DNA from 4 places in the Pseudoalteromonas sp. J2K-J599 genome. Region 2 is predicted to be linked to each of the others. Evidence: predicted binding sites of a transcription regulator. Region 2 holds the regulator's gene; each other region holds the start of a gene.
What was found. The regulator sigma-54, encoded in region 2, starts transcription at its own class of promoters, with help from an activator protein. The targets are predictions, from matches to a motif close to GTTGGCACGNNNNTNGNNT.
Positions count from the first base shown of each region.

Region 1: the regulator sigma-54 is predicted to act here: its motif matches at 2,218-2,236, upstream of AC5NT5_RS12510 (CsbD family protein).
Region 3: the regulator sigma-54 is predicted to act here: its motif matches at 3,394-3,412, upstream of glnA (glutamate--ammonia ligase).
Region 4: the regulator sigma-54 is predicted to act here: its motif matches at 2,071-2,089, upstream of AC5NT5_RS14315 (BON domain-containing protein).

Region 1 covers NZ_CM200271.1:2,752,929-2,760,811, forward strand. The annotation lists gene hrpB (ATP-dependent helicase HrpB) at 1-2,001, opposite strand, end outside; gene AC5NT5_RS12510 (CsbD family protein) at 2,280-2,477, shown strand; gene AC5NT5_RS12515 (xanthine dehydrogenase family protein molybdopterin-binding subunit) at 2,541-4,802, opposite strand; gene AC5NT5_RS12520 ((2Fe-2S)-binding protein) at 4,799-5,296, opposite strand; gene AC5NT5_RS12525 (FG-GAP repeat domain-containing protein) at 5,711-7,883, opposite strand, start outside.
Region 2 covers NZ_CM200271.1:628,089-635,971, reverse strand. The annotation lists gene AC5NT5_RS02825 (KpsF/GutQ family sugar-phosphate isomerase) at 1-408, shown strand, start outside; gene kdsC (3-deoxy-manno-octulosonate-8-phosphatase KdsC) at 409-960, shown strand; gene lptC (LPS export ABC transporter periplasmic protein LptC) at 957-1,511, shown strand; gene lptA (lipopolysaccharide transport periplasmic protein LptA) at 1,501-2,046, shown strand; gene lptB (LPS export ABC transporter ATP-binding protein) at 2,043-2,768, shown strand; gene AC5NT5_RS02800 (RNA polymerase factor sigma-54) at 2,838-4,337, shown strand; gene hpf (ribosome hibernation promoting factor) at 4,364-4,651, shown strand; gene ptsN (PTS IIA-like nitrogen regulatory protein PtsN) at 4,656-5,108, shown strand; gene rapZ (RNase adapter RapZ) at 5,127-5,972, shown strand; gene AC5NT5_RS02780 (HPr family phosphocarrier protein) at 6,015-6,287, shown strand; gene mgtE (magnesium transporter) at 6,419-7,777, shown strand.
Region 3 covers NZ_CM200271.1:186,713-194,595, forward strand. The annotation lists gene ntrC (nitrogen regulation protein NR(I)) at 1-129, opposite strand, end outside; gene glnL (nitrogen regulation protein NR(II)) at 144-1,214, opposite strand; gene AC5NT5_RS00880 (DUF4124 domain-containing protein) at 1,297-1,818, opposite strand; gene glnA (glutamate--ammonia ligase) at 1,932-3,338, opposite strand; gene typA (translational GTPase TypA) at 3,845-5,668, shown strand; gene AC5NT5_RS00895 (CBM9 family sugar-binding protein) at 6,018-6,746, opposite strand; gene AC5NT5_RS00900 (MBL fold metallo-hydrolase) at 6,814-7,883, opposite strand, start outside.
Region 4 covers NZ_CM200271.1:3,173,050-3,180,932, reverse strand. The annotation lists gene AC5NT5_RS14320 (mechanosensitive ion channel family protein) at 1-839, shown strand, start outside; gene AC5NT5_RS14315 (BON domain-containing protein) at 1,677-1,997, opposite strand; gene srmB (ATP-dependent RNA helicase SrmB) at 2,271-3,497, opposite strand; gene AC5NT5_RS14305 (tRNA1(Val) (adenine(37)-N6)-methyltransferase) at 3,573-4,271, shown strand; gene AC5NT5_RS14300 (DUF4153 domain-containing protein) at 4,333-6,042, shown strand; gene AC5NT5_RS14295 (DUF2147 domain-containing protein) at 6,198-6,644, shown strand; gene AC5NT5_RS14290 (YHS domain-containing (seleno)protein) at 6,782-7,249, shown strand; gene fldB (flavodoxin FldB) at 7,319-7,840, opposite strand.

The DNA of each region.
Region 1 (7,883 bases), 1.6 Mb from region 2:
AAACACGCCTAGCCACTGCGCTGCATTTTGAATAAGTTGTTGCTCGTTTATTTGCGGGAATTTATCGGGCATTAAATTACTTGCTAGGCTCATACGTATCAGCAATTGTTGCGCATCAGGTTGCTCGTTAAATAAAGCAAAACCGTGTTTAGTAAATAAGCTAAGCCACGCTTTAGCACGCTCGCTCTTATCTAGTTTTTGTTTACTAGGCTGGCTGCTGAGCGTTATAGCCCCGAGTTTCACTTCATCTTGATGAATAAAGCGCGCTGATTTTTCATCAAACTCACAACGAGTAAGTTTACTAAATAAATGCGGTAAAAATTCTTGTAACTCAAATGGGTTAAGTGCGGTGGCTGCAAATATACGCCCACCTTTGTGCCCGCCCATGGTTGCTATAGCTAAGTAATCGTCGTTGTGCCAGTAATCGACATTTAACTCAGCACCAGCACCATTGGCAAGTAAATAACCATTACCGCGTTTTTTAGCGATGCGATCGGGGTATGCCAATGCCACTAGCAAACTAATATAATGCGTATTTAATTCGCTGTTTTCGTCTTTTACTTTTAAGCGGCTTTGCCAATATTTTAACTGTTGTTTAAATACCGGATGCGGACGTTGCTGCTGGCTATGCAGCGCTAAACTCAACTCGTTTGCACTATTTACACGGCTCTCAAGTAATGCCACTAAATAAATAGCGAGCCTAAAAATACCAGGGAGTTGGTCATCAAGTATTTGTGCTTTTAATAGCATATGCGCCAAACGAATATCAGCACCAAAACCTAACATTTTACTGCCAAGCGGTGTGAGCTTACCTTTGCTATCAATAGCTTCTAGCATGTTAAGCAGATTACTTGCTTGCCCGCATTGCTGCTCAGTGGGCTTATCGAGCAAGGTTAGCTCATCAATACTGGCTCCCCACTGCTTTGCCTCAAGCATAAGTTGGCTTATGTCTGATGTGAGTATTTCGGGATTGTCATGGCTATTACGTCGCTCGAAGGTTTGCTTTGAGCCAATTCGATAAACAATGCCCGGCTCTATTCGTCCTGCACGCCCTGCACGCTGCACAGCAGACGAGCGCGATATGCTTTGTGTTGTGAGCTCTGTAACCCCTGTTTTTAAATTAAAGGTCGCTGCACGGCGCTTGCCGCTGTCAATTACAATGCGTATGCCTTCAATAGTTAAACTGGTTTCGGCTACATTGGTGGTAAGCACTACTTTGCGCATGCCGTTTGGTGCAGGAGCAATAGCAGTTTGCTGATTGGCTTTATCTTGCTCGCCAAATAGTGTTGCAACTTGGCAGTTACTGGGTAAATCGCTCAGTGCTTGTTGCACGCGTAGTATTTCAAATTGCCCGGGTAAAAATACCAATGCGCTGCCTGTTTGCTCATTAAGTGCTTGTTTTATTATGTTAGGAATTGCATCAAGCCAGCGACTTTCATCTTTTATGGGTATGTATACTTCATCTATTGGATAGCTGCGACCGCTTGATTGAATTACAGGGCAGTCAAAAAAGGCTGTATAGCGCTCTGTATCTAGCGTTGCCGACATAAGCATAATAGTTAAATCTTCACGCAGTGCACTTTGGGTCTCGAGCGCAAAGGCAAGTGAGGTATCGGCTGCAATTGAACGCTCATGAAATTCATCAAATATCAGTAAATCAATATCGCTTAATTCGGGGTCGTTTTGCAACATGCGCGTTAACATGCCTTCGGTGACTATTTCGAGGCGCGTATTAGCGCTTACTTTACTCTCGCCCCTAATCCGCAAGCCCACACTTTGCCCAACACTCTCGTTTTGGCACTTTGCTAAGTAACTTGCAATATTACGTGCAGCTAAACGGCGAGGCTCTAGCATTACAATACGTTTAAAATGTCCGTCACGCATAAGCTGTAGCGGCAACCACGTAGATTTACCCGCACCAGGCGGTGCTTGTAATAACGTAATAGGATTACTTTGTAATGTAGTAACGAGTTGTTGATATATGTCTTGAACCGGCAGCACAGCTATTTACCCTAAATTGCTTTGTGTGCATTGTAACAAAAACCAAAAATAAACGCTCAAGCTGTGGTTATAAAGGATTTAATTAAGGGTTACATAATCAGAAATAATTACAGACCGCTCTGTACATTTTTTAAGGATGTGCTCACAACATTAATCATTACTGCCTCAACAAAAACATAAAACACTGATTATTAATATAAAATAAATATTTAACTTGTTGGTACACGCCTTGCTCCTTTTATACTGAACGTTAATTAAATCTAAGTAAGGAGAAACTTATGAACAGCGATCGTATGAAAGGTAATTGGAACGAACTTAAAGGTAAGGCTCAACAAAAATGGGGCGATCTTACCAACGACGATTTAGACAAAATTGAAGGTAGCCGTACAGAGCTTGTGGGTAAAATCCAGCAGCAGTATGGTAAATCTAAAGAAGAAGCAGAGCGTGAAGTTGATGAGTTTGAAAAAACTCACTAATCGCTAACTTCTAAAAAAACCGCCATTTTGGCGGTTTTTTTGTTTAAGCTGTAGGTTATTTAGCTACGCTTTTAGCTGGTCACCTATTGGTAACTGCCTAATACGCTTTCCGCACGCGGCAAAAATAGCATTACATAATGCTGGCGCATAAACTGGTGTAGATGGCTCGCCTACCCCTGCTGGTGGTGCATCACTTGGTACTATTTCAACGTCAACTTCAAGAGGTGAGTCGCTCATACGCGGTACGCGATAATCATGAAAGTTACTTTGCTGCACGCGGCCTTTATCAAAGGTAATACCATCGCTGATTGCAGTTGTAATCCCATAAATAGAGCCACCTTGGGTTTGGTTTTTAACGGTGTCGGTGTTTACAACCGTACCCGCATCAATGGCAACCCACGATTTAATTACGTTTAAATCGCCAGCATCCGACACTTCTACTTCAACTACCGTAGCTACGTAAGTTAAAAAGCTTCTGTGTGCTGCTATGCCTAAACCTCGCCCTTTAGGAAGTTCTCGCCCCCATTTACTCATGTCAGCTACTTTTTCAATAACATGGCGCAGTCTGCCAATATCTAAAGGGTAAACCTCTTTATCGCCACCGTAATTATCGTATGTGGCATTTTGCTCAGTTACATCAACAATGCGACTCGGACCTATGGTGTCTAGTAAATAGTCTTTCTGGTCGCGACCGGCTTTGTGCGCTGCTTCGCCAATAAATGACTGAATAGCAAAGGCATGAAAAATATTTGATACAGAACGCATCCAACCAATTCGTGCTTTGGCAGGGGCATCACCGTTTTCTAACTTCATGTTAGGTGTGTTAATTGGGTTATCGGTAAACCCTAAGCGCAGTTCAAAGCTCCCTGGCGTAGTCGCCCCTTCTGAAAAGGTAGAGGTAATTGGTGAAAACGCGGTGCGGTGTAAATACGATTCTATTGCGCCATTTTTATCTAGCGATGCTTCAATGTGCTGAGCCGAAACCGCATGGTAAAAACCATGTTGTATGTCGTCTTCACGCGTCCATTGCACACGAATAGGCTTGCCTACTTTCATTGAAAGGTAAGCTGCTTCTGCTGAAAAGTCAGGTTTTGACTTACGCCCAAAACCGCCTCCTAACATGGTAACGTGAACATTAATTTTGCTCTCATCCATGCCAAGCATTGCAGCCACTGTTTTCATATCGGCTTGTGGATTTTGCGTAGCAGCCCATATATCAACACTATCTTTGTTGTACATAGCTGTTGCACACGGCGGCTCCATTGGTGCTTGAGCAAGATGCGGCGCGTAATAATCAGCTACGAGTTTATTGCTCGATTTAGCCAACACGCCCATGGCATCGCCTTTATCACGTATGTTTGCCTGTGGAGTTTGTACTGTTTTTAGTAATGACTTTTTAAATTCTTCTGAATTGTAATCGCCATTTTTGCCATCATCCCACACGACTTTTAATGCTTTACGCCCTTGCCATGCAGCCCATGTGTTTTTAGCTATAATTGCAATACCGCCTTTTGGCTGAAACTGCGGCGCGCCTTTTGGTGCAGGTATTTCAATAACATCTACAACGCCGTTTATCGCTTTTGTAGCACTGGCATCAAACGACTTAACAACACCGCCTACTACCGGCGGGCGTTCAATTATAGCCACTAGCGCTTGTGGTTCGCGTACATCGGCTGCAAATATTGCTTTACCTGTTACTAAATCGGCTAAATCTATGTGCGCCATGCCAGTATTAATGTAGCGCCATTCTTTGCGTGTTTTAAGTGTTAGTTTGTCAGCTTCTGGTGGCGTTATTGTAAGCGCTAAGTCGATTAAATCTTTATAAGTAAGCGATTTACCTGAGCTGTGTGTAACAACGTGTTGATTGGCTGTACAGGTCTGCGGGTCAACTTTCCAATACTTAGCGGCAGCGTGCTGCATCATGTAACGCACACTTGCGCCCATTTCACGCAGGCGCTTCATGTTGTAGCGAATACTGCGCGAGCCATCGGTATTTTGATCGCCATATTTAGGGTCGCCCTTACCCTGAATAACAATAACCTTATCCCACGCGGCTTCCATTTCATCGGCAACTATTTGTGCAATCGCGGTGCGAATTTGCTGACCCATTTCAGAGCGATGGCAGGTTATTTCAACCATGCCGTCTGGGCGCAGTGCAATAAATAAGTTTGCGCGTTTTGCTTGCTCAGATGGCTGCTCTAACACTCCCGCGAATGCTCTTGGTGCACTGCCTACAAAATAAGTACCGAGTACCAACGCACCTATTGCACTGGTTTTTAAAAACTTACGGCGGTTTAAATCAAAGTATTTGTTATCTTGGTTCATACTTCTTCCCCTTGTTCATTTGGGTCAAAATACTGAACACTCGCCATTGTTTTAGCAGCTGATTTAATTGCTTTATGAATGCGCGGGTATGTACCACAACGGCAAATATTTCCCGACATATTACTTACTATTTCATCATCGGTAGGGGTTGGGTTTGCAGCTAATAAGCTTGCAGCTTGCATCATTTGGCCGCACTGGCAAAAACCACACTGCGGTACTTTATGCTCAACCCATGCTTGTTGTACTGGATGGTCGCCCTGCTCGCTTAACCCTTCAATTGTCGTAATTGAACGCCCTGCTGCTGCCGCTACAGGGAATACACACGAGCGCTGAGCTACCCCATCAATATGCACGGTACACGCACCGCACTGTGCCATACCACAGCCAAATTTAGGCCCAGTTAAATTCAATTCATCTCGGAGATACCATAATACTGGCGTTGACGGATCGCCAGAAAACTCATGTTTATTACCATTAATGGTAAGCGTGATCATACTAAACTCCTTGGCAAAGCGCTTTACAGGAGGGTTCCTTGTTGCGCGAGAACTATTTTTAATTACTTACTATTTTATACTTACTACTTTTAGCCTACCACTTAGATCTGTTTTATAAAAACACTAATTATTAGAACGTTTAAACCACATTGAAATTATTAAAGTCTGATTATTAGTATTATGACTAGGCCCTGCTGACCTTTTAGATTGAAACTCACTCAACCTAGGGGAGATTTAATCACGACGGGAGGTTTGTAAACACCAAAGCGTAAATTGCCCCTAAGCAGAACCCTTAGGGCATTGCATGTTAAACCTCGAAAGATAAACAGCCCTAAATAAAAGTTTAAAAAGATTATTAATAAATAAAAAACCGCCATTTGGCGGTTTTAGATAGTGTAAATAAGCTTTTAACTATTAATTAAAATGGCGTCTACCAAATAAAACCACTGATAGCAGCATAAGTAAGTAATAAATACTGCCACCTGAGCTAGAGCCTGAATCAGATGAAGGAGTCGCTACCGTAGCAGCTTGCTTACCTTCAACGTTTATAGTCACAGTTTGAACTGCAGAACTATCAAATTTATCTTTAGCTACATAGCTAAACGTTACTATATGATCGGATTCGCTCGTAGGAGTTAGTTTAAACAATCCAGTATCAGGCTCAAATGTTAAAGTTCCTGAGTTTGGCTCGGTTACCACTTCAAATTCAAGTGTATCGTTGTCGCTATCTAATGCTGAAAAGCGACCATTCACTTCACTCTTATAAGAGGTGTTATATGTTACATTTTGAGCTTGTGGGGCTGTATTTGTAAGTTCAATAACAACATTATGAAGCTCTGACTCAACTAAAGAATCTTTCACTGTAAAGCTAACTGATACTGGCTCAACCGAGTCACCACTTGGTGAAAAGGTCACGCTACCTAAAGCAGAGTCCATTAACTGAATTTGCCCATGAGCAGGCGAATTTTTAATTTGAAATACTAATGGCTCTGCGTCTTCATCCACACCTTCTAAATTAAAGTTAAGCGGTGTATTCCAATGAGTTTGCAGTGTCATATTATTTGCTGTAGGTGCTGTATTTTTTAGCTCTAACGTTAAGCTTGATAACGCTGAACGTGAACGATCTTTTACTGTGTAGTAACTAAGCTCGTCAATGCCTACAGCGCCCGATGGTATATAAGTTAATAGACCCGCCTGTCTGTCGGTAAACTCGACCCTACCCAGAGTTGGTCTCTTATTTAAAACTACATAATCAATATCATCTGATACAGGTAAATCTATTTGTATGCTTTTTAAAACATGATCAGAGTAGCTTACAGCTTCAGGCTTAGCTAAAAGCTCTGCAACTTGATTAGAAAACACCTCCAATGACTGACCTGCCAACAAGGTATAATCAACATTATTATACGTAGAAGTTGCTAACCAACTGTCATTATTATTACGCTTAACAGTGTATGAAACCACATTGCTATCTAGGTTATATTCACCAAACTGATCAGAACAAGAATACTGCACAAACCCAGCTCTTACAGACACAATATTATTTAAAGTGTTTTGGCACACTTCACTAATTAATGTTGTCTGCCCATTTAAAGCCACTTTATAAAGTGAGCCATTATAGGTAGAGGCAACTAAAGTTTCTTCTCCATTAATAACAGTGTTAACCAAACCGTTAAAGCTTTGCACTAAAGCAACTTTAGAAATAGTGTTTTCAGAGTAGTCATAACTAATGAGGTAATCACTAACGAGACTAACCACATCTATATTTTCGTTATTAAGAAAGCTTCCAGTTACTATTGAACTCATGCCGCCCCAATAAAATCCTAAGCGAGGCGATGTTTTTAATAACTCTCCAGTTTGCCCATTTAATACTTTAAAAAAGGTACCTTCACTTCCTGTATGCTCAGCGCCATTACCTACTATTATTTCTAACTTGCCATCATTATTAATATCTAACGTTGTTAAAGTACTAATGTAGTCTCCGCCGCCAAGATATGTTTGAAATAGCTCTTCACCCGTTTCAGGTGAAAACACCTGTACATTCGCATTGTATATAGCAGAGCTGCCAGTAATAATATAATTCTTACCATCATCAAACAGCTGAGCAGTAGTGACTAAATTGTTATTATCCCAATCGTTATTAATGCTTATATTTGTAAGTATTTTTTCATTAGTTTGTGTATCTACTATGTGCAAAGCGTTACTGTCACGCTCGGAATAAAGTATATCTAAGTTTCCGTTATTATTAATATCAGCAAGTGCTAACGCTTTATTTGAGTAGTACTTAATGCCTTTAGCCCACTGTTGGGCTTTATCATCCGTGTTGTGAATATAAAAACCATCTTCACCTGATGAAGAATAACCTGAGCCCCAAGCAATATTTTGTTTGCCATCGCCGTTAAGGTCATCTACAACAATGCCCGACACACCATGCTCTGGATTATTAATACTCCAAAACTCAACACCTGTTGTGAGTGAAAGCGCGTATAAGCTCCCCCACTGACCATCGCCGTAAACTAAATCATCGGTACCATCATTATCGATGTCTGCAACTATTACTTTATCAATATCTAAGTCGCTTTGGGCT
Region 2 (7,883 bases):
GGTGGTAGTTTAGGCAAGCGCTTATTACTTACTTTAAAAGATGTTATGCACAGCGGCGCAAATACACCTATTATTGATGTTTCACAAACAGTTAAAGATGCTCTAATAGAAATGTCAGCTAAAGGATTAGGTATGACAGCCATTGTTGATGAAAATCAGCAACTCGTAGGGTTATTTACCGATGGTGACTTACGTCGCATTTTAGAACAAAGAATTGATATTCATACAACACAAATAGATGTTGTTATGACTAAGTTATGCACTACAGCTACGCAAGATATTTTAGCCGCTGAAGCGCTCAATATTATGGAACGTAAACGTATAAATGGCCTAATCGTCGTCAATGAGAAAAACCAACCTATTGGCGCATTAAATATGCAAGACCTATTAAAAGCAGGAGTGTTATAAATGCAATTTGAAGAACTCTATCAACCGCTGAGCGATGATGCAAAAGCACGCGCTAAAAAAGTAAAACTACTTATATGCGATATTGATGGTGTATTTTCTGATGGCCGTATTTACCTTGGCAATCAAGGTGAAGAGCTAAAAGCATTTAATACAAAAGATGGTTTTGGCATTAAAGCACTTATAAACAGTGGCTTTGAAGTAGCTGTTATTACTGGTCGTCATTCACAGATAGTACAACAACGTATGAGCAGCTTAACCGTACAGCATATTTATCAAGGCCAAGAAAATAAGCTCATTGCCTATCAAGAATTAAAAGATAAACTCAACCTTAGCGATGAACAAATTGCTTATATTGGTGATGACGGTCCTGACATGCCTGTTATGGAGTTAGTAGGCTTTGCCGTTGCAGTAAATGATGCCCACCCTCTTATTAAGCGTTTGTCACATTATGTAACGCAAATGCCTGGTGGTTTTGGCGCTGTGAGAGAACTCACCGATTTGCTCATGCTTGAAAATGGTAAAGCATTGACTACACAAGGCACTAGTTCATGAATGCAGCGCGCATAATATTAAGCGTTTTATTCATTAGCTGTATGGTTTGGCTTTGGTACCCTTATTTTACACAAACAAATATTGTGCCTCAGGCTGAGCCTGAAGTTGTTGCTAAGCCTGATTACATAGCTATTGAGCTCAAACAGACAGCCTATGATGAGCAAGGTAAAATTAGCCACAAAGTCACTGCGGCTAAAATGGAGCTATACCAGCAATTAGGTTTCACGTTTTTTGAAAAACCCATTTTTACTTTATATAACGAGCAACAAACGTGGCAAATAAATGCAGACGAAGCAACATTATATGAAGATAAACAATTAATTTTAGAAGGTAATGTGGTTGCCAAAAATTTAACCGATAACGCCATGATAGACAAAATCAATGCTGATAATATTCAGGTTGATATAAAGTTATTAACAATGCGTTCGGAGCAACCCGTCATTATCACTGGACCCAATTTAAAAATCACCGGTAAAGGCCTAGAAGCCGACTTGAAAACCGAAGTGATAAAACTAATTAACCATACGCGAACCATATATTATGACCAATAAAATATTAAAATCATTTATAATTCCTACACTTATACTAGCGTTTAATAGTAGTGCTGCAGAGCAAAACACGCAACCTGCTGCCAATCAAATTTCAATAAGTGCCGACAAGCAAGAAGGTCAATTGAAAGCTAATGTGGGTATTTTTGAGAAAAACGTTGAGATTATTCACGGTAATCGCCGCATTACAGCCGATCGCCTCGAAGTACACAAACGTGATGAACTTGGTGATAATAAACAATTATTAATTGCCACAGGTAGCCCTGCGCACTTTGAAGAAAAGCAATCAGACGGCACGACTATGAGCGCCAGTGCTGACGAAGTACGTTATGATGTATCTAAGCGTTTTTTAACGCTTGTTGGTAATGCACAAGTATCGCAAGCCGGACAAAAAATAAATGCTAAAAGCATTACCTACGACATAGAGCAGCAGCTCATCAGTGCCGAAAAAGATGAAAACTCAACTGACCGCGTTCACACAATTTTAGTACCGATCGAAACTAAAAAAAGTAAAAAAGGCGATAAAGGTCAACCATGAGCACATTAAAAGCAGAACTATTGGCAAAAAGCTATAAAGGTCGTGAAGTTGTAAAAAACGTCGGCCTTGAAGTACAAGCTGGCAGTATAGTTGGCTTACTTGGCCCTAACGGTGCTGGTAAAACAACGACTTTTTATATGATTGTAGGGCTTGTTCCTAGCGACAAAGGTAAAATATCTATTGATGATAACGATATTACTCTTTTACCTATGCATAGTCGTGCTAGATTAGGCATAGGCTACTTACCACAAGAGTCATCGATTTTTAGAAAGCTGACTGTTTATCAAAACTTAATGGCCATTTTAGAAACGCGCAAAGAACTAAATAAACAAGCCAGAGAAGACACGCTCAATAACTTATTAGATGAATTTAGCATACAACACATTCGTGATAGCCAAGGTATGGCATTATCGGGGGGAGAACGTCGTCGTGTAGAAATAGCACGAGCGCTGGCAGCAGATCCTAAATTTATATTACTGGATGAACCGTTTGCCGGTGTTGACCCTATTTCGGTATTAGATATAAAGAAAATAATAGAACATCTTAAAAATCGTGGGATTGGTGTATTAATTACCGACCATAACGTAAGAGAGACCCTTGATGTTTGTGAAAAAGCCTACATTGTTTCTCATGGGGAGCTGATTGCATCAGGTACTCCAGAACACGTATTAAATGATAAAACAGTACGCGATGTTTACTTAGGCGAGCAATTTAGGCTGTAACATTTACGCCATGTCTTTAAGCATCTGCTAGTATTAATTATAACAACATAAAAGGATTGTTAGAGATACATGAGGCAATCACTACAGCTGCGCATGGGCCAGCAACTTACAATGACTCCACAGTTGCAACAAGCTATTCGTTTGTTGCAACTCAGTACATTGGATCTCCAGCAAGAAATACAAGAAGCTCTCGACAGTAATCCACTATTAGAGGTTGAAGAGGCAGACTATTCCGAAGACGCTGCTGGTAAAAACGAGCAAAAAGCTGATACCGATGACATAACTGTTAGCGCATCTGCTGATGATGCTCCGAGCGAATACGAACAAGATACTGGTGAAGCACTTGCAAAAGACACGCTAAGTGACGACATGGCTATGGATGTCAGTTGGGATGAGTACATGAGTGCCGCTCCTGCAGCCTCATCAGGTCCAATGCCTGAAGACGAATCAATATACCAAGGCGCCTCTACTGAAACGCTGCATGAGTATTTAATGTGGCAATTACAACTAACGCCATTTAGCCCTACCGATGAAGCCATCGCTATTGCGATTGTAGAGGCCGTCGATGATTCAGGTATTTTAACACTAAGCTGCGAAGAGATTTTAGAAAGCTTTAATCAAGAAAACGAAGATGATAACGAAGTTGAACTTGATGAAATTGAAGCGGTATTAAAACGCATCCAACTGTTTGATCCTGTTGGTATTGCTGCACGTAGTTTACAAGAGTGTTTGTGTATTCAGCTTAATCAATTTGATAAAGAAACACCTTACATTAATGAAACGAAAATGATTTTAACCGAGCATATTGATCTATTAGCAGCTCGCGACTATCGTACATTAATGAAAAAAACAAAGCTTAAAGAAGAAGAGCTTAAAGAAGTAATGACACTAATACATACTCTCAACCCAAAACCTGCAGATACTATTGTAAGGGAAGAATCTGAGTATGTTATTCCTGATGTGTCAGTTAAAAAAATTAAAGGCCGCTGGGTTGTCGAATTAAACCCAGATAGCATGCCTAAAATTCGTGTTAATAGCCAATACGCAGCAATGTCTCGCACTGTAAAATCAAGTGGCGACAGCCAGTTTATTCGCTCACATTTACAAGAAGCTAAATGGTTTATTAAAAGCTTAGAAAGTAGAAACGACACGCTATTAAAAGTTACTAATTGTATTGTTAAGCAACAACAAGGCTTTTTTGAACATGGCCCTGAAGCCATGAAACCAATGGTTTTAAATGATGTTGCTGAAATGGTAGAAATGCACGAATCGACAATTTCTCGCGTAACTACTCAAAAGTACATGCATACACCCCGTGGTATATTTGAGCTTAAATATTTTTTCTCAAGCCATGTAAGTACTGAAAACGGTGGTGAATGTTCATCTACAGCAATACGTGCGCTTATCCGAAAATTAATCGCAGCAGAAAACTCAGCAAAACCATTGAGTGATAGCAAAATAGCGGATATATTGGCTGAGCAAGGAATTAAAGTAGCGAGACGTACAATCGCAAAATACCGCGAATCTCTTGCTATTCCACCGTCAAATCAGCGTAAAAGTCTGATTTAAGACGCTAAACTAAGAGGGTAATGCTTATGCAACTAAACTTAACTGGTCGTCACGTAGAATTAACCGATTCACTAAGAGACTATATTAATACTAAATTTGCGAAGCTTGAAAGACACTCTGATCATATTAATAATGTTCATGTCATTCTCGATGTAGAAAAATTAAATCAAAAAGCAGAAGCCACAATACACGTAAGCGGTGCTGAGCTATTTGCCTCTACAGAACATCAAGATATGTATGCCGCTATTGACTCGTTGATCGACAAGCTCGATCGCCAAGTAATCAAACACAAAGAGAAGCTTGCTCGACACTAATATGATGAAATTAAGTTCACTTATATGCCAGGACTGCAGCAAAGCTGCGGTCCTTTTTAATAGCAAAAAAAGAATTTTAGAGTTCATTAGCGAACTTGCTCACGACAAACTTCCGTATTTACCGCAACAAGATATTCTTAATGCTTTAATGAGCAGAGAGAAATTAGGTAGTACAGGTATAGGACGTGGCATTGCTATTCCTCATGGAAGAATGAGCGGTGCAGAAGAGCCTTTGGCTTTAGTGCTCGTTAGCGAAACTCCAATAAACTTTGATGCAATCGATAATCGCCCTGTTGATATTTTCGTCGCACTCATCGTACCAGATGGCGATAACCAGCAGCACTTAAAGACTCTAGCAACCATTGCTGATAAACTAAACAACAAAGATTTTTGTAAACAGTTACGCAGTGCAAAATCTGATACTGAGCTTTACCAAGTTATTGTCGATCAATCATAGTTTTATAAAGGGTGTTAAATGGAGTTAATTATCATAAGCGGCCGTTCCGGTTCTGGAAAGTCGGTTGCTTTGCGCGTTGTAGAAGATTTAGGTTATTATTGCGTAGATAATATTCCAGTAAACCTACTACCTTCATTAGTTCGCAGTGTGTCTGATAGCTACGATAAAATTGCTGTTAGCATAGATGTGCGCAACATACCTAAAGAACAAGATGAATTTAACGATATTCTTGAATACTTACCAGGCTTTGCAAACCCTACGTTATTTTATTTAGATAGTGACGATCAGACATTGATCAAACGCTTTTCTGAAACACGCAGATTACACCCACTATCAATAGACTCGTTGCCCCTTGATTTAGCCATCAAAAAAGAAAAAGAATTACTTGATGTATTAACCACTCGCGCCGACTTTATGATAGATACGACTGATTTAAGTGTTCATCAACTCGCTGAATCTATTCGTGAAAAGATTTTAGGTAAAAAAGATAAGCAACTGATTGTCACATTTGAATCATTTGGTTTTAAACACGGTATACCAAAAGAAGCAGACTACGTATTTGATGCACGCTTTTTACCAAATCCACACTGGGAACCAGAGTTGAAGCCTTTAAATGGGTTAGATCAACCGGTTAAAGACTATTTAGCTAATCACAGCATAGTGCAAAAATTCACATGGCAAATTCAAACATTTGTACAAACGTGGTTACCGCATTTAGAACGAAATAACCGCAGTTATTTAACCATTGCTATTGGGTGTACAGGTGGGCAACATCGCTCTGTGTATTTAGCGCAAACTATCGGTGAAAGTTTTGCAATGACACATCCCAATGTAAAAATTCGCCATCGCGAACAAGAAAAATAATATAGCTGAATAATCACCTGTTCAGCTTAGGTAGAGTAAGTTATGCATTGTGAAGATACCTTTTTAATAAAAAACAAATTAGGCTTACACGCCAGAGCAGCTACTGTGCTTGCGCAATTAGCAGTACAATTTGATGCTACAATCACATTATTCCAAGATGACAAAGAAGCAGCAGGCGATAGCGTACTTGCATTAATGTTACTTGAAAGTAGCCAAGGAAAAGAAGTTAAAGTTGTTTGTAAAGGCCCTGATTCTGAGCAAGCTTTACACGCTGTTGGAGAATTAATAGCACAACGCTTTAATGAACAAGAATAATCTGTTTTATAAAAACAATATTCGCATTACTAGTGCTTCAATTAAAACAGATATATAAAATAAATAGGTTAGTAACGCCAGTTAACTCACCTCCCCCCATAAAGTAATATAACAATTTATAAAGGACGCCAATGCCAGAAGCTTTTGAACAAGATTATCCACTACAGCAACTAAAGCAGGTGACGAAGTCACTCAATAGTGGTCAATTTGTTCAAGTTAGACGCATGCTCGCAAAAACGGCTCCTTGTGATACCGCATTATTATTAGAATCATCACCGCATAAAATTCGCCGACTGCTTTGGCAATTGGTCGATCCTGATGTGCAGGGTGATGTTCTTGAAGAATTATCTGAAGATGTTCGTTTAGGCATTATTGCCCAAATGGAACCTAAGCACATTGCCGCCGCAACTGAAGACATGGGCCACGATGACTTAGGTGAAGTATTACGTAGCCTGCCAGATACCGTCTATAAAGACGTTGTTAGCGCGATGGACATTCAAGACCGTGAACGTGCCACGCAAGCACTGTCATATCAAGAGCGTTCAGCAGGTGCGCTAATGAACACCGATACGGTGACCATTCGCCCTGATGTAACACTCGATGTTGTACTTCGTTATATTAGACTGCGTGGTGAGTTACCAGAGGGTACAGATGATTTATATGTTGTTGATAAACATAACTGCTTTATAGGCGCTTTATCGCTGAGTACATTATTAACTAATCCGCCAGAAAAAATTGTCCGCGATTTAATGGATGAAGATTGTGAGTCTATCCCAATCTCAATGGATGAAAGTGAAGTAGCGCAATTATTTGAGCGTCATAATTGGATATCGGCCCCAGTGGTGGACGATAACGACCAACTCCTCGGTCGTGTTACTATCGATGACATCGTTGATGTAATCCGAGAAGATGCCGAGCATAGCTTATTAAGCCTAGCCGGTCTTGATGATGAAGAGGATACATTCGCGCCAGTACTAAAAAGCTCTAAAAAACGCTCAGTTTGGCTAGGAGTTAACTTACTAACCGCACTTGCAGCTGCTTTTGTAGCTAGCTTTTTTGAAGGCACTTTAGATGTGCTCCCTATTTTGGCTGTGCTTAACGGTATTGTCCCTTCTATGGGTGGTGTTGCTGGTAGCCAATCATTAACGCTTGTTATCCGTGGTATTGCAGTAGGTCATATAAACCAAACAAACCAACGTTTCTTGATGATGAAAGAACTGGCCATTGGCGCGCTAAACGGTATTTTGTGGTCACTATTAATTGCGGGTGTTATTGCGCTATGGCAGTGGGACTTTATGCTTGGTGGCGTACTCGCCTTCGCTATGTTTATGAACTTAGTGGTGGCAGGTGTTGCTGGTGCAAGTATTCCAATAATTCTTAAAAGAATGAATATAGACCCTGCTCTTGCAGGGAGTGTGGTGCTAACCACGGTGACTGATATTGTTGGTATATTCGCCTTTTTAGGTACTGCTACATGGTTGCTGATATAAATTAAACGCTTTAAATGTAAAAAACTACAGCAAAAATACTTAGGGTAAATCAGTAGCTATGGCAACGGATACCAAACATAAAAATGACATACCTAAAAAAACGCTA
Region 3 (7,883 bases), 440 kb from region 2:
AAACTTTAATGCGCTTAATACATCTTGCGCATTAGCAAAGCTTTCTGCGTTAAACCCTGCACGGGTTAGTGCTTTTTCAAGTACAAATCGAATAGAAGCATCATCATCTACAAGCCAAACTGTTTTCATGCAAACTCCAAACATTAATCTGCAAAGGGCAGATAGATATTAAATTCAGTATGTCCAGGCCAGCTATCACATTCTATATAGCCATCATGTTGATCTATCAGCGTTTGCGCTATTGAGAGTCCTAACCCTGAGCCATCTTCTTTATTGGTGATCATAGGGTAGAACAGTGTTTCACGTACACTGGGATCAATACCTGGTCCGTTATCAGATATTTGGATCAACAAGGCTTTTTTAGGTGCTTTACCTGGGCGACGATGCTGATGATTAATGCGGGTTTTTATTGTTATTTCACCGCCATCTACAAGCGCCTGCTGAGCATTTCGAACAATGTTTAATACTACTTGCTGAATTTTACCTTGATCAATGTATACATCAGGAATGCTTGGGTCGTAATCCTTAACCAAGCTAATGTTAGAACAATTATCTAACGTACTTAGTCGTGCAACTGATTCAAGTGATTGATGTATATTGCCATACGATTTTTGCGGAAGCTGATTTGGCCCTAAAAGCCTATCAACTAATTCGCGTAATCGGTCAGCTTGCTCAATGATAAGTTCAGCACATTGGTCTCTTTCTTGTTGATCAACCTCATACTGCAATAACTGCGCCGCTCCGCGAATTCCACCTAAAGGATTTTTAATTTCGTGAGCTAAGCCTCTTATTAGATTTCGGGCTGCTTGGTATTGATGCATTTGATTAGACACTTGGTCGTGCTTAATTTCGTCATCGGTTTGGCGCCACTCAAATAAAATATAAAGTGAGCCATCAAACTTAATTTGTCGTGTACTTACGGCTACTTTTGCATGGCGAGAATCGCTAAAAACCACGTCAGCTCTGTGCTGCTGGCAATCTACACCTTCAACTAATGAGTATTGTTCTATACGCTGCAAATCGATTGAATGGTAATTAAAAAGACTATCAAAAGGCTGATCTAATAGGCGCTTGTTACCAAGGCCAAGCAGTTCGCTAGTACTGGTATTGGCATAGACAACGGTGAAGTTTTTATCAAGCAACATGATAGCGGTTGTTTGATTTTGCCAAATAGCACCGAGTAGCTCAGGGCTAAAGTTTTTATTATTAATCATAGCTGCACCATTTTAGTGCGTGAATATTTACAAGCAAGTTATATAGTAAAATACACTGCTGCACGTTTAGTAATGCCCCAATTTAGTTACTTAGGTTTAGCCCTTTTCGGTGCATAAAAAATATGCAGGGCTCACTTATAGCAATAACTTGGTTTTTACTATTCAAAAGCTTTAATTGTAGTGTGTGCTCACCACGTTCTACATCTCTTATTGCAAAGGTTGAACTGTCACTGGCTGGGCCATGTGCTTTGCCATCAATAAAAAGTTGTATAGTAAAACCAGTTTCAAAGCGTGGTTTTATTCGGCTAGTAACATAAACAGTGCCGGTATTTTCACGAATAGTCTGGTTATGATCAGGTGAGGAAATGGCAATACTAAAGGCCGCTTGTTGGGGCTGGGGTTGCTCGTCAAAAATGTCAGTATTTGTTGCAGGCATATTAAGATCTTGGCTGGTAAGCTTTACCTCTTTAGCACCTTTATGAGGGGTGTCAGAGAACACTAATACGCCATTTTTATCTTTCCAAGCGTATATCTTTGTTTCACCAGCGTAACCATAATTGCTTAATCCTAAAGCAATTAATAGTAATAAAATCTTGTTGTTCACTCTGCAGCCCTGCATTTTTGTCGGTAACTTAACTTTAGTGGAGATTGATTAATTTTACCATTAAAAAAGCCCGCAAAGCGGGCTTGAGAACACACATATTTTATACAGCTAAATTAACAGCTGTAGTACATTTCAAACTCAACCGGGTGAGTTGTCATGTTAAGCTTTTCAACTTCTTTAGATTTAAGTTCGATGTAAGCATCGATTAAGTCATCAGTGAATACGCCACCTTGAGTTAAGAATTCACGGTCTGCGCTGAGTGCAGATAGTGCTTCGTCAAGTGATGCTGCAACAGTTGGGATTTCTGCTGCTTCTTCAGCTGGTAAGTCATATAAATCTTTATCCATAGCATCGCCAGGGTGGATCTTGTTTTTGATACCATCAAGGCCAGCCATAAGCATTGCTGAGAAAGCAAGGTATGGGTTAGCTGTTGGATCTGGGAAGCGTACTTCAATACGACGACCTTTTTCAGATGGAACCACTGGGATACGGATTGATGCAGAACGGTTACGTGCAGAGTATGCAAGCATAACTGGTGCTTCAAAACCTGGTACTAAACGTTTGTACGAGTTAGTAGAGGCATTTGCAAAAGCGTTAATTGCTTTAGCATGCTTGATGATACCGCCAATGTAATAAAGCGCATCTTCAGAAAGGCCGCCGTACTTATCACCAGCAAAAAGGTTTACACCATCTTTAGCAAGTGACTGGTGACAATGCATACCAGAACCGTTATCACCAACAACTGGCTTAGGCATAAACGTTGCTGTTTTACCGTATAAGTGAGCCATGTTATGGATAACATATTTCATTTCTTGGATTTCATCCGCTTTTAATACCATTGTATTAAAGCGAGTAGCAATCTCGTTTTGACCTGCTGTTGCTACTTCGTGGTGATGTGCTTCTACTACTTGGCCCATTTCTTCTAGAACTAGACACGTAGCTGAACGCCAATCTTGGAAGTCATCAACAGGAGCAACTGGGAAGTAACCGCCTTTAATACCTGGACGGTGACCTGTGTTGCCATCTGCATATTCTTTGTCTGAGTTCCAAGCAGCTTGCTTAGAATCAATTTTGTACATAGAACCAGACATATCTGATTTGTATTTAACGTCGTCAAATACGAAAAACTCTGGCTCAGGGCCAAATAAAACTGTATCTGCAATACCTGTAGAGCGCATGTAATCTTCAGCACGCTTAGCAACAGAACGCGGGTCGCGCTCATAACCTTGAAGCGTTGAAGGCTCTACTACGTCACAACGTACGATTAATGTTGATTCTTCAGTGAAAGGGTCTAGTTTGATTGATTCAGCAACTGGCATTAATACCATGTCTGATTCGTTTATGCCTTTCCAGCCTGCAATTGAAGAACCGTCAAACATTTTACCGTCTTCAAAAAAGTCTTCATCAACTTGGTGATGAGGAATAGATACATGTTGTTCTTTACCCTTAGTGTCAGTAAAGCGTAAATCAATGAACTTAACGTCATTTTCTTTAATAAAATCTAAAACCGATTGTGACATGTGTCCTCCAACTATTGGGTTTTGTTATTGCTGCATAATTGCTTTGGGATTTACTAAGCTGATTTTGTGCCATTTTTATAACTAGCTGTTTATAAATTAAAAAAATATCGTTGCATCAAAATGGAATGTACAAACGCACTATATTGGTGCGTAAATTTTCCTTTTTGGTGCAAAATTTACAGGGCACAATTTGCTGCTAATTTAATCGCTCGGAAATAGCATAACCTAAATGCAAAAGAGTACCAAAAAGATCAGCAAAATAGCCAAAAGGCTGTTTTTCAAAAAAAATTTGAAATTTAATTCATATAATTGTCATATATAAAACAGATACTTAGTAAAAGTATTGAGAAAGTTTTGAAATTTATATTGGATAAACTTTCATCCATGTCATTAATGAGGGATAATATGCGCCCTTTTAAATCCTATGCTGGGACATCTCGCGAAAGCGTGGATGAGTGCGTAGATCTTGCAGGATCAATGAGAATTTAATTTCTCTGAGTAAATATATGAGCATCGAACAGTTAAGAAATATAGCGATTATCGCGCACGTTGACCATGGTAAAACAACACTGGTTGACAAACTACTTGAGCAATCAGGTACATTAGAAACACGCGGCGGTAACGAAGAGCGCGTGATGGACTCAAACGACATTGAGAAAGAACGTGGTATTACCATTTTGGCTAAAAACACAGCCATTTCTTGGAATGACTACCATATCAATATCGTAGATACCCCGGGACACGCCGATTTCGGTGGTGAAGTTGAACGCGTACTTTCGATGGCTGACTCAGTATTATTACTTGTTGATGCTCAAGAAGGTCCAATGCCGCAAACGCGTTTCGTTACGCAAAAAGCATTCGCGCAAGGCTTAAAGCCAATCGTCGTTATCAATAAAATTGATAAGCCAGGCGCTCGTCCAGATTGGGTTATGGATCAAATCTTTGATTTATTCGACAACCTTGGCGCGACTGACGAACAGTTAGACTTTAAAGTAATCTACGCTTCAGCAATCAACGGTTGGGCAACACTAGATTTAGACGAACCATCAGACAACATGGAACCTATGTTCAAGATGATCGTTGAAGAAGTATCACCACCGGATGCAGATCCTGAAGGTGACTTCCAAATGCAAATTTCTCAACTAGATTACAACTCTTATGTTGGTGTAGTTGGTATTGGTCGTATTAAACGTGGTTCTGTTGCTCCTAACCAACAAGTTACTATTATCAGTGCTGATGGCACTACACGTAATGGTAAAATTGGTGCAGTACAAAGCTACCTAGGTCTTGAGCGTATCGAAACTGATAGAGCTTACGCTGGTAACATCGTAACTGTAACAGGTATTGGTGAGCTTAAGATTTCTGACACAGTTTGTTTCCCAGGAAACGTTGAAGCATTACCACCACTAAGTGTTGATGAGCCAACTGTAACAATGACATTCTCTGTAAATAACTCACCTTTCTGTGGTAAAGAAGGTAAGTTTGTAACGTCACGTAATATCCGTGAGCGTTTAGACAAAGAATTAGTACACAACGTAGCACTTCGCGTTGAAGATACTGCTAGCCCAGATAGCTTCCGTGTTTCTGGTCGTGGTGAATTACACCTAGGTATCTTAATCGAAAACATGCGTCGTGAAGGTTACGAGCTTTCAGTTTCTCGTCCAGAAGTTATCTTACGTACTGTAGATGGCGTTCTAGAAGAACCGTTTGAAACAGTGACTATTGACTGTCAAGAAGAGCATCAAGGTTCTGTTATGGAACAAGTTGGCCTACGTAAAGGTGAACTTACTAACATGACTCCAGATGGCAAAGGCCGTATGCGTTTAGACTTCATGATCCCAAGCCGTGGTTTAATTGGTTTCCAAACTGATTTCATGACGCTTACTTCGGGTTCTGGTCTTATGTACCATACGTTCGATCATTATGGTCCTCATAAAGGTGGCGCTATCGGTGTTCGTAAGAACGGCGTAATGATTGCAAACGCAACTGGTAAAGCACTTACTAACGCATTATTCAACTTACAAGAGCGCGGCCGTTTATTCATCGGTCACGGTGTTGAAGTATACGAAGGTATGGTTATCGGTATTCATAACCGTGATAACGACCTTACAGTTAACGCCCTTAAAGGTAAGCAGTTAACTAACGTACGTGCATCTGGTACTGATGAAGCGCAAACGCTTTCTCCGCACCTTAACTACTCACTTGAGCAAGCGCTTGAGTTCATCGATGATGACGAGCTAGTTGAAGTTACTCCACTAAACATTCGTATCCGTAAGAAACACCTTACAGAAAACGAACGTAAACGTGCGGGTCGTGCACCTAAGTCATAATCTATTAATTTAGAATAATGATTTTAAAAGCCGCTGTATTGCAAAATACAGCGGCTTTTTTGTGGATGAAAATAAGAGCTGTTAGCTATAGTCGTCAGTTGAAAGTATTTAGTTCAAAATTATATGACTACTGTTTTGAGATGAAATTTCCATAATATATTTACCTCTAAAAGCGCAGCGCCTCTTAACCCCTTTGTGAATAATTTACTTAAAGATCTTTTGCACAAGGAGAAGGGAATGAGAAGAGAAAGAGAGAGCTGAAACAGCCGATAATGCAAAGTATCTGTGTATGTTGGGTCTCGCTTCGCTCAACCCAACATACATGTTCAATTATTTTATTGGTAGTAACTTACTTTTTAGGAAGTAAGGTTATTTTGCCAAATACGTCGGCATCTATAAAACCACGATTTCTGTCGCCATTTACTGGTTGTACTTCATGTGAGCCCATAAAGTGCTCGCGCACGTCACTGCCATCGTTATCGCAATACGCTAACATAAACCCGATTATTTGCTTTTCGCTAAGTGTAAGTGGCGTGTTTTTAGCCCCTTCTTTATAATCATTAGGGTAGAGTTTTATTGCTACTTCCCAGGTAATGTTAAAGGGCGCGGTGGTGTTGCGCTTCCAGTTACTAACTAGGTGGTCAGTATACAAATGAGCTTTTTTATCAGGTCCGTAATCGGCAGCTTGGTTATCAAGGCCAATATGGTACGCCAAAGCGGTGTGATTAAATTGATGATTACCGCCCGATGCATCGCTATCAATAAATACTTCAAGCGCATCGTCATCCCAATATTTATAGGTTGGATCAGCGTGTGTATCTATTAAAACGTCATCCACAATATCGGCTTGTAGGTATAAATAGTTTTGATCCCACAATAAGCGATAACGCCCTTTAAAGTCGGCATCGTTTGATGGCAGTGTGCCATCCATTAGATAAGGCATGTCGTGCCAAGCGGCTTTATCCCATGCGCTTTCTGATACGCCATCAATAGTAATTGGAGTTGATGTATGTTCAACATCAATAGCCATTGCTGGCGTGCTTAATAAAAAGCTTAAGGCGAGTGCTAATTTCTTCATTAATCTCTCAATTTTATTGTCGATTTGTCTTAATGTAATAACAATCTTAAAACAGCTAAGTAAATAGTTACAGTGAAATACTTTCGCCTTCGTTTAAAATATACAGCGGTACTTTTGAATCCATTTTATTGTACATATGCAATAAGCGAAGTAAGGCTGAATGACTGCTGTGGTCGCCCATTTTCCAACTTGAGTTACCGTATCCCCACGGTATCATTACTTTACAATTAAGCTCTTGTGCTGCGTTGAGCGCGTCTTCAGGTGTGGTGTGAACGTAACGATAAAATTTACCACTTTCTTTACTGTAGTAAGAAGCGATTGGCATTAAGCAAATATCGATATCGCCGTATTTTTGCTGTATGTCTTTAAAATGTTTTGAGTAGCCTGTATCGCCTGCAAAAAATAAAGTGCTACCGTTTTGTTCAAGTAACCAGCCATTCCATAGGTCTTTATCGTGATCTTCGTAAATAAAGGGCACTAATACGCGAGCGCTAAAATGATGAGCTGGCACGGCGTTAATAACTAAGTCGTCAATGTTGGTTGTTGAGTACCACGGCATTTCGGTAATATTAAAACCGCCGGCAGGGAAGTTATCGGCCATCCCGAGTGGTGTTAAATAGCGAGGTTTATTGCCAATACTTTGTATGTCGGCTTTATTAAAATGATCGTAATGAATATGCGAATACATTACCGCATCAATATTTTCGAGTTCTTGCTCACTAGGCCAAGCGCCTGCTTTACGATAAATACCACCGCCGAGTTTAAAGCCAAGTGCGACTGGAGAATCAAACTGATTTTTTACCGGATCGAACAGCACACATTGACCATTTGGAGTGTTAATAACAAAACTAGCGTGACCAAGCCAGCGTACGGTATAGCCAGTGCTAAGTTGTGGTTTAGTTTGCAGACCTTGGTACTGGCAGTTTTCGCTGCCGGTTTTGCATAGTAAGTCTGGGTGAGCTGGGTAGCAGTTTTCAGTACAGGTAGTGGGATATGTTTTTTCACCTGTGTATAAATTTTTATAACGGCCGTTCTTATCATTAATAACAACAACTGAGTCAGAGCTGGTAATACGATTAATATTATTAGGTGCACCGCAGGCCGTTAATATACATAAGAGCATTGCTGCGATTAAAA
Region 4 (7,883 bases), 1.2 Mb from region 2:
TAGTATTTTCAATATTGGCACGCTTTGCTGGCAAGCTGATGAAAAACGTATTACGCCGCTCACTCGACTCAACGCAAATTGCCGATTTAATGGCGTCAATATTTAAAGTTATTGTGTTGTGCATAGGTTTATTTATAGCGCTCGATTTTGTTGGCTTAAAAGGCACCGTTACTTCGCTACTTGCTGGTGCGGGTATTGTGGGTTTAGCCATTGGTTTTGCGTTTCAAGACATGACCGAAAACCTAATTGCAGGTATAGCAATGGGTGTACGTAAGCCATTTAAAACAGGTGATGTCATAGAAACCGATGATGTGTTTGGTTCGGTGCATTCTATAAACCTACGTAACACGCTAATAGAGAGCTTTTACGGGCAATTAATACTCGTACCAAATAAAGTCTTATTTAGAAATGTACTCAAAAATTACACTACGCTAGGTATAAGGCGCATAGAAGTACCCGTAGGTATTTCGTATGGCGACGACATAGAAAAAGCAAAAGACGTTATAGTCGATAAAATTAACGAATTTGACTTTGTAATACGTAAAGACGAAACCGCCGTATACGCTGAAGGTTTTGGCGACAGCAGCATTAACTTACTGGTGTGGTTTTGGATTAAATACCCAGGCGAGCCTGACTTTATGACGGTACGCCACAAAGGTGTTGTTGCCGTTAAGCAAGCATTAGACGAAGCTGATATTAGTATTCCATTCCCAATTCGTACGCTCGACTTTGGCATTAAAGGCGGTGAGAAACTCGATGCCATGATAAGCGATAAAATAAGCCAGCAGTCATCTAATAAAGATAGTAGCGACGGTGCTGACTCTAGCCAAAGTGAGTAATTTAGTTAAAGCTCATTAGGCAAAAGCATTGGGAAATAGTTACTTACCAACAGCGCATTTTTACAGAGTAAAAATGCGCTTTTTTTATAAACGGATTATTAGCTAAAAGTTTAAATATCTAGTTTGTGTTTATTTAATATCAATTCTAATTAGTTGCGTTTGGCCATGGGAGTATTAACAAGTAAAAGTAGTGTTTACCCAACGATTTTCTCACTGCCTTTGCTGCACACTCTGAAATAACGCCCTCATCTATTTCAATAACTAAATCATCCTTTTTAAGCCCGTTAGGTCGGCTAAAGAATCTGTGTAAGCTTTTTCAGTATCAATTGGGTTAACTTAAGGGTTAAAAGAGCGAAGACAAACACGCTAGCATCAATTCTAAATTTATCTTCATAAGTATAAGTGTGAGCTATCGTTTTAAGGGGAGGAATAATCGCATTGCTTAGGGCGTGTTGACCTTTGTTGATTGAAATTTGTTCAATCTAGGGGCGGTTAAATCGCGGCGCGAGGTTTGTAACCTAGTGGGCTAAGTAAAAACCGAGCAACAAAGAGTTAATCGTCCCTAGAAAGAACCCAAAGGGCAGCGCATGTTTGGCATTTATGCTGCGTTATCGCCTATTTATGGGGAATAACCACACTACATAGGCTCTGCCTTGCCTAAAAACCAAACATACAGCTGCAAAATCAATCACGAAAGGTCTACACGCCCGAGGTTTTGTTTTATCTTTTTTATAGCAGCAAAGCTTGCCTTAAACTGAATATAAAAAAGCGCAGCTTGTGTTGGAGTAACAAGCCGCGCTTATGAATTAGTTATACGAATAAGTTTTTTGGTGCGTATTAAATAACGCTAATTTTGTTACGAATGATTTTAACCCCATCTATATTTTCTAGAAATTTTTGAGCTAGTGCGCGCTGAAAACCAGTTTGTGCTTCACCGTATAAATCTACTTCACCATTTTTTACCTGCACACGAATATCACTTAACGCTAGGTTAGGATTAGTTCGTAGGGTGTTGGTGATAGTTTGTTGTAGGTTAGGTTGAGTGGCTACACTGCTTACTACGGCCATGTTGGTTGCTGCACTTACCTTTGTAGCGCAAGCTAATAAAAATAAACAACAAAATGATACTAAAGCGATAGTTAACTTGAAGCGGTTCATAACTTAATCCTTACATTACGGTGAATAGTGCAGCCACAAAATGGAAATTCCATCGGCTAGGTTATCTTTGTAGTTACAATTTCGGTGCCAATATTAACGCTATGAAATATAAGGGAATTTTATTAAGTGGGAATTCAGGTGGGCAAAAATTACATTTAAATGAGTATGAGTTACATGCTTGGGTTACATATGTAACAGGTACAAACATCAGAGCCTGTAAGGCTTGCATTAAAAAAGCCGACAAAAGTCGGCTTAGAATAAAAATATGTTAGGTTACTTTTTCTTTTTAACCTTAGCCTTTTTCTTGGCTTTCATTTTTGCTGGATCTTTACGCTTTTTAGCCGGCGGCTTAGCTTCTTTATGTTGTGGCTCAACACCTTTAATTACACGGCGTTTTAGTTTTTGTTCAACGTAGCGCTCTACTTTATATAAAATACCAATGTCGTGTGCTTCAACTAATGATATTGCAATCCCTTTTTTACCAGCACGGCCAGTACGACCAATACGATGTACGTATACGTCGGCAGTACGCGGCATATCAAAGTTAATAACGTGGCTGATGTCAGATACGTCAATACCACGTGCAGCTACGTCGGTAGCAATTAAGATACGTGTTTTGCCACTGTGGAAGTTTTCCATGGCTTTCATGCGTTTGTCTTGTGGCATTTCGCCGCGTAACCAAGCTGCTTTAACGCCGTTATTGGTTAGCTCGCCAATCAGTGTTTCTAAACGCTCACGGGTTTTAACAAACACAATTGCTTTAGTCACGTCTGGACCATTTAAGGTATTTACTAAAAGCTCTAGTTTGTGATGATAGTCATCGGCTAAATGTACCCACTGGTGAATTTTAGCTTTTTCTTTACGTGACGATTCAGCTTCAAGCAGTGCAGGGTCGTTTAATGTTTTTTCAGCAAATCTTTCTACGCTGTCACCTTCGAGTGTTGCTGAGAATAAAAAACATTGGCGACGATTTTTAGCTTCGTCACAAATACGGCTCATTTCTTTTTTGAAACCCATGTCTAACATGCGATCTGCTTCATCGATAATAAGCATTTCTACGTGTTCAGCATGAAAGTTTTCGGTTTCTAGGTATTCCATTAATCGACCTGGTGTGGCGATTAAAATATCGTTATTTTTTTCGAAAATTTCTTTATGCGTGCCGTAGTTAATACCGCCTGTTACTACACCAATTTTTAGGTGTGTGCGTTTAGCTAACAGTTCACATTGTTCATGAATTTGATAAGCCAACTCACGAGTCGGGGTCATAACGAGGACGCGCGCAAAACCAGGATCACGACGTGGGAAATCCAGTAAGTACTGAATAGCCGGAATTAAAAATGCCGCTGTTTTACCTGTACCAGTAGGCGCAGATGCTAAAATATCGCGCCCCTGTAGTGCTTCAGGAATAGCTTGTTGTTGAATGCTGGTTGGCGTCTCGTAGCCCATTTTATTAATGGCATCGAGTAGCTTGTTATCAAGATCAAATTCAGAAAATTGCATAGAGTGTCTAAAATAAGGGACAATTACCCTGATTATACGCGCTATGCTGCGCTTGGTGAATGAAAAGGTGAAAAAATGTCTGGTTTTGTATTTAAACAATTTAAAGTTGAACACGACGACTGTGCAATGAAAGTTTCTACCGATGGCATTTTGCTTGGCGCATGGGCTAATTTAAGCGGTGCAAAGTCATTACTTGATATAGGCACAGGGACCGGCTTACTAGCATTAATGTGTAAGCAGCGCAGTAATGAGCTTGATATAACTGCGGTAGAAATTGACGAAAGCGCCTATACCCAAGCATTACAAAATGTAGCTAATAGTCCGTGGCCAACAATAAGTATTAAGCACCAAACTATTCAAAGCTTTAGTAGTGAAGTTAAATTTGATGTTGTTATCTCTAATCCACCGTATTTTAATCACAGTTTAAAAGGCGATAATGCTGCGCGTAATACCGCACGCCATACCGACGGCTTAAGTTTTGAAGAGTTAATAAATGCCTTTAAACGCTTAAGCCATAGTGGTTCTCGCTTTAGCTTAATACTCCCAAGCGTTGAAGGCGCATTATTTATTGAGCTTGCTACTCAAAATGGGCTTTATTTAAATGCTCATTGCCAAGTAAAAGCCACGCCTAATAAAGATATTAGCCGCAGTTTAATGGCATTTAGCTACGTAAAAAGCGATATAGAAACATCAATTCTGTGTATTAGAAACTTAGATAATACCTACACCGCTGATTATATAGCTCTGTGCAAAGCATTTTATTTGAAAATGTAAAGCAATTGTAAAATAGGAACGAATAACGCAAACTGACTAAAACCTATTGTTGAGAACAGATATGGATAGTCAGTTACCAAAATCTTTTATAATTATACTTGCCGTATTACAGGCTATTGCTCTTACCCTTTTGTATAGCAGTATAGAAAATAATGTGTGGCCAGCAACAAGCCCTACATGGTTAGTCTCACTTATTACATTTTCTATGAGCTTTCCTTTATTAATGCTAATGACCGTTAATAAAAATAATATAAAAACGTCGTTGCTTTTAATCCTTCCTTTTTCCTTGTTGTTATCTTTATTGGGGGCGTATGTTGGCTTTCAGCAAGAGCCTCAAGAGTACGTAAGTAATAACACTTTAATGTCAGTTTTTATTTTTACTAGTTTAATAGCTGGCTTTAAAGGCCTTATGTACATACAACAATTTGGTAGCTCAGAAAATGTTAGTTACAGTCGTTTATTTAAGCTCTCTTGGCGTAATTTTATAATATTTGGAGAATGCTGGCTGTTTGTACTTATTTTTTGGGGAATTCTAAATTTAGGTGCGGCTTTATTTGATATTTTAGATATAGAATTTTTCTCTGAGCTACTAAGAAATGAATGGTTTTGGATCCCAACCTTAACGCTCGCATTTGCCTTTGCGAGTGTCATATTTAGAAAGCTTTTGAACATTGAAGATAATATCGCTTTTTTACTACAAACTTTAATTAAGTTTTTATTGCCTGTTTTATCAGTTATTTCTCTCGGTTTTTTAGCAACACTTCCTTTTACCGGACTCAATAAATTATGGGAGACCGGAAGCGGCAGTTTATTAGTAATGTGGCTGCAGGTGCTCACGTTGTTTTTTGTTAACACTGTTTATAAAGATGACTCATCAGTTCGCCCTTATCACATGCTCTTGCACCGACTCGTTTTTATAAGCGTTGCGTTACTTCCAGTTTATAGTGTTATTTCTGCCTATGGAATTTACTTACGGGTAGAGCAGCATGGGCTAACAGTAGATCGTTGTTGGGGCATTTTTATTTGGTTTTTATTGGCGTGTTTTTCGTTTAGTTATCTTGTTGGAATTATAACAAAGCGAGACAATTGGCTAGAGCCGCTTAGCAAAATAAATATTGTGATGGGGTGGGTGGTGCTCGTTAGTATGCTTGCTGTTAACTCCCCTTTATTAAATTTTCAAAGCTTATCTACAAACAGCCAAATAGCGCGTTTAGATGCAGATAAAGTAACAATAGAAAAGTTTGACTATTACTATTTTGAGCACAGCTTAGGTCGCCAAGGTTATTTAGCTATGCAGTTATTAAAACAGAAAATTGAAACGAGTCACCCAGAGCAATACGCTATCATCGATAGGATGTATGTAAATAATGAGTTTGCTTTAACGCTTGAACACACAGTCGATGATTTTATTGAGCGCAGTGTATTTTGGCCATCACAAGTGCTAATACCTCAAGGTTTAATAGAGGCCGTATTTTCTGAACAACATTTTTACGATCGTAACTATTTAAAAGAACATACTTACTATTTCATTGGCATGGATTTAAACAAAGATGATGAATTCGATTTTATAGTGATTGACGAAAGTAATGAAAATATATCCGCATATTTCTGGTTATTCGACATGGGTAAGTGGCGCTCAAAGTATATGAATGTCGAAAATCCTGAAGAGATTAGATACCTTAAAAGCATGATTGATAATAACGAATTATCTTTAGTTGAGCCTGAATATTCAAATCTAAAAATAGGGGATGTTGTTTTTAAAGTAAGGTAATACGCTGCTTTGTTTTTTATGCTACAGATCCTTAAACCTAAACTAATGATTATTAGTTTAGGTTTGTTGTTATTTTAGGTGGGGCGCTTTGGTAGTGTGTTTATAAATCACCTGTTATGATTAAGTCATTAGTCACTTGATTTAAAGACAACACAATGAAAAAGTTAAATAAAATAGCATTACTTAGCACGTTAGCAGCCACCATTTTTGCAAGCCAAAGTGTGCTTGCTGCTATTACGCCAGTAGGGCTTTGGAAAACGATTGATGAGGATACAAACCAAGCTAAGTCGTATGTACGTATTACCCAAACCAACGGTGTATTAAGCGGCAAAGTTGAAACAATTCTTAACCCTGCAAAACAAAATGATATATGCAGTAAGTGTGATGATGAGCTAAAAAATCAGCCTATTTTAGGAATGACTATAATCACTGATGTAAAAGCACAAGATGATGGCACCTGGGGAGACGGAGAAATACTCGACCCAACAAATGGTAAAACCTACACCTTACAATTAACCCCGCAGGATGAAGGTAAAAAGCTCGAAGTACGCGGCTACATTGGCTTTTTTTACCGAAACCAATATTGGCTAAGAGTAGAGTAAGTTTTACTACTTACTTAATTACTAAACGTTAAATAATTAAGCATTAACTGAAATCATTTTTGCGCTTTGCCTTTCTTACTCACTAAGCCTGCCATATTTAATTGGCATAAAATTTTGAGTAAATAAAAGGGTAAAATATGATTAAGTACATAGTTGCTTTAATAATACTTAGCACACTGTTAATAAGCGGTGCGGCAAACGCAAAGGATGATGCTGTAAACACGGGTTGGTTTAATAACACGGCTATTAAAGGGTACGACAGTGTTGCTTATTTTACCCAAAATAAAGCCATTAAAGGCAATGACAAATATACGTTTAGTTATTTAGGTGCCGACTGGCATTTTTCGAGTGAAGAAAACAAAACGGCATTTGCAGAAAACCCAAAGCGTTATGCACCGCAATACGGTGGTTGGTGTGCTTATGCAATGGCTGATGAGGGGAATGCCGTAGGGATAGACCCAGAAGCATTTTATATTCACGAAGGTAAGCTTTACTTAAATTACAGCCAAAGCGTACAACAAAAATGGTTAAGTAATTTATTGCCGTACATTGTAATGGCAGATGGGTACTACCCACAAACAACCAATGTGATGGCGTTTCAATAAATTACTCATATTGCTAATCAAAAGCCCGCAACTAAACTAGTTGCGGGCTTTTACTTATTAGCTAATTAATTAAAGCGTTTCGCTATATTCAGTCATTACTTGTTCAACCCATGTTGCAATACGCTCATCGCTTAGCTCGTATTGACTGTCTTCGTCGAGCGCGAGTCCTACAAACTGTTTACCATCAGGCGTTAATGCTTTTGAAGCTTCAAACTCGTAACTACTGTCGTTTGGCCAAAAACCAAGTTGAGTAAATGTTTGCGTATTTATTTCGTCGTGTAGCATGCCTAGCGCATCTTGAAACCACTGCCCGTAACCTTGTTGATCGCCCATGCCAAATAAAGCAATGGTTTTACCATTTAGGTTTACGTCGGCTATGTCGTCCCACTTTGACTCCCAGTCTTCTTGTATTTCACCAAAATCCCATGTTGAAATACCAAAGATGATAAAGTCATACTGCTCTGCATTTTTTAGTGGCTCGTCTTTAATATTGTGCAGGGTAACTATATCGGCACCAATAATGTCGCGAATCTTTTCTGCTGCCATTTCGGTGTAGCACGTAGTAGAACCAAAAAATAAACCAATTTGCATCGTATTTATCACTGTGTAATTGCCTGATATGATAGGCTCAAGT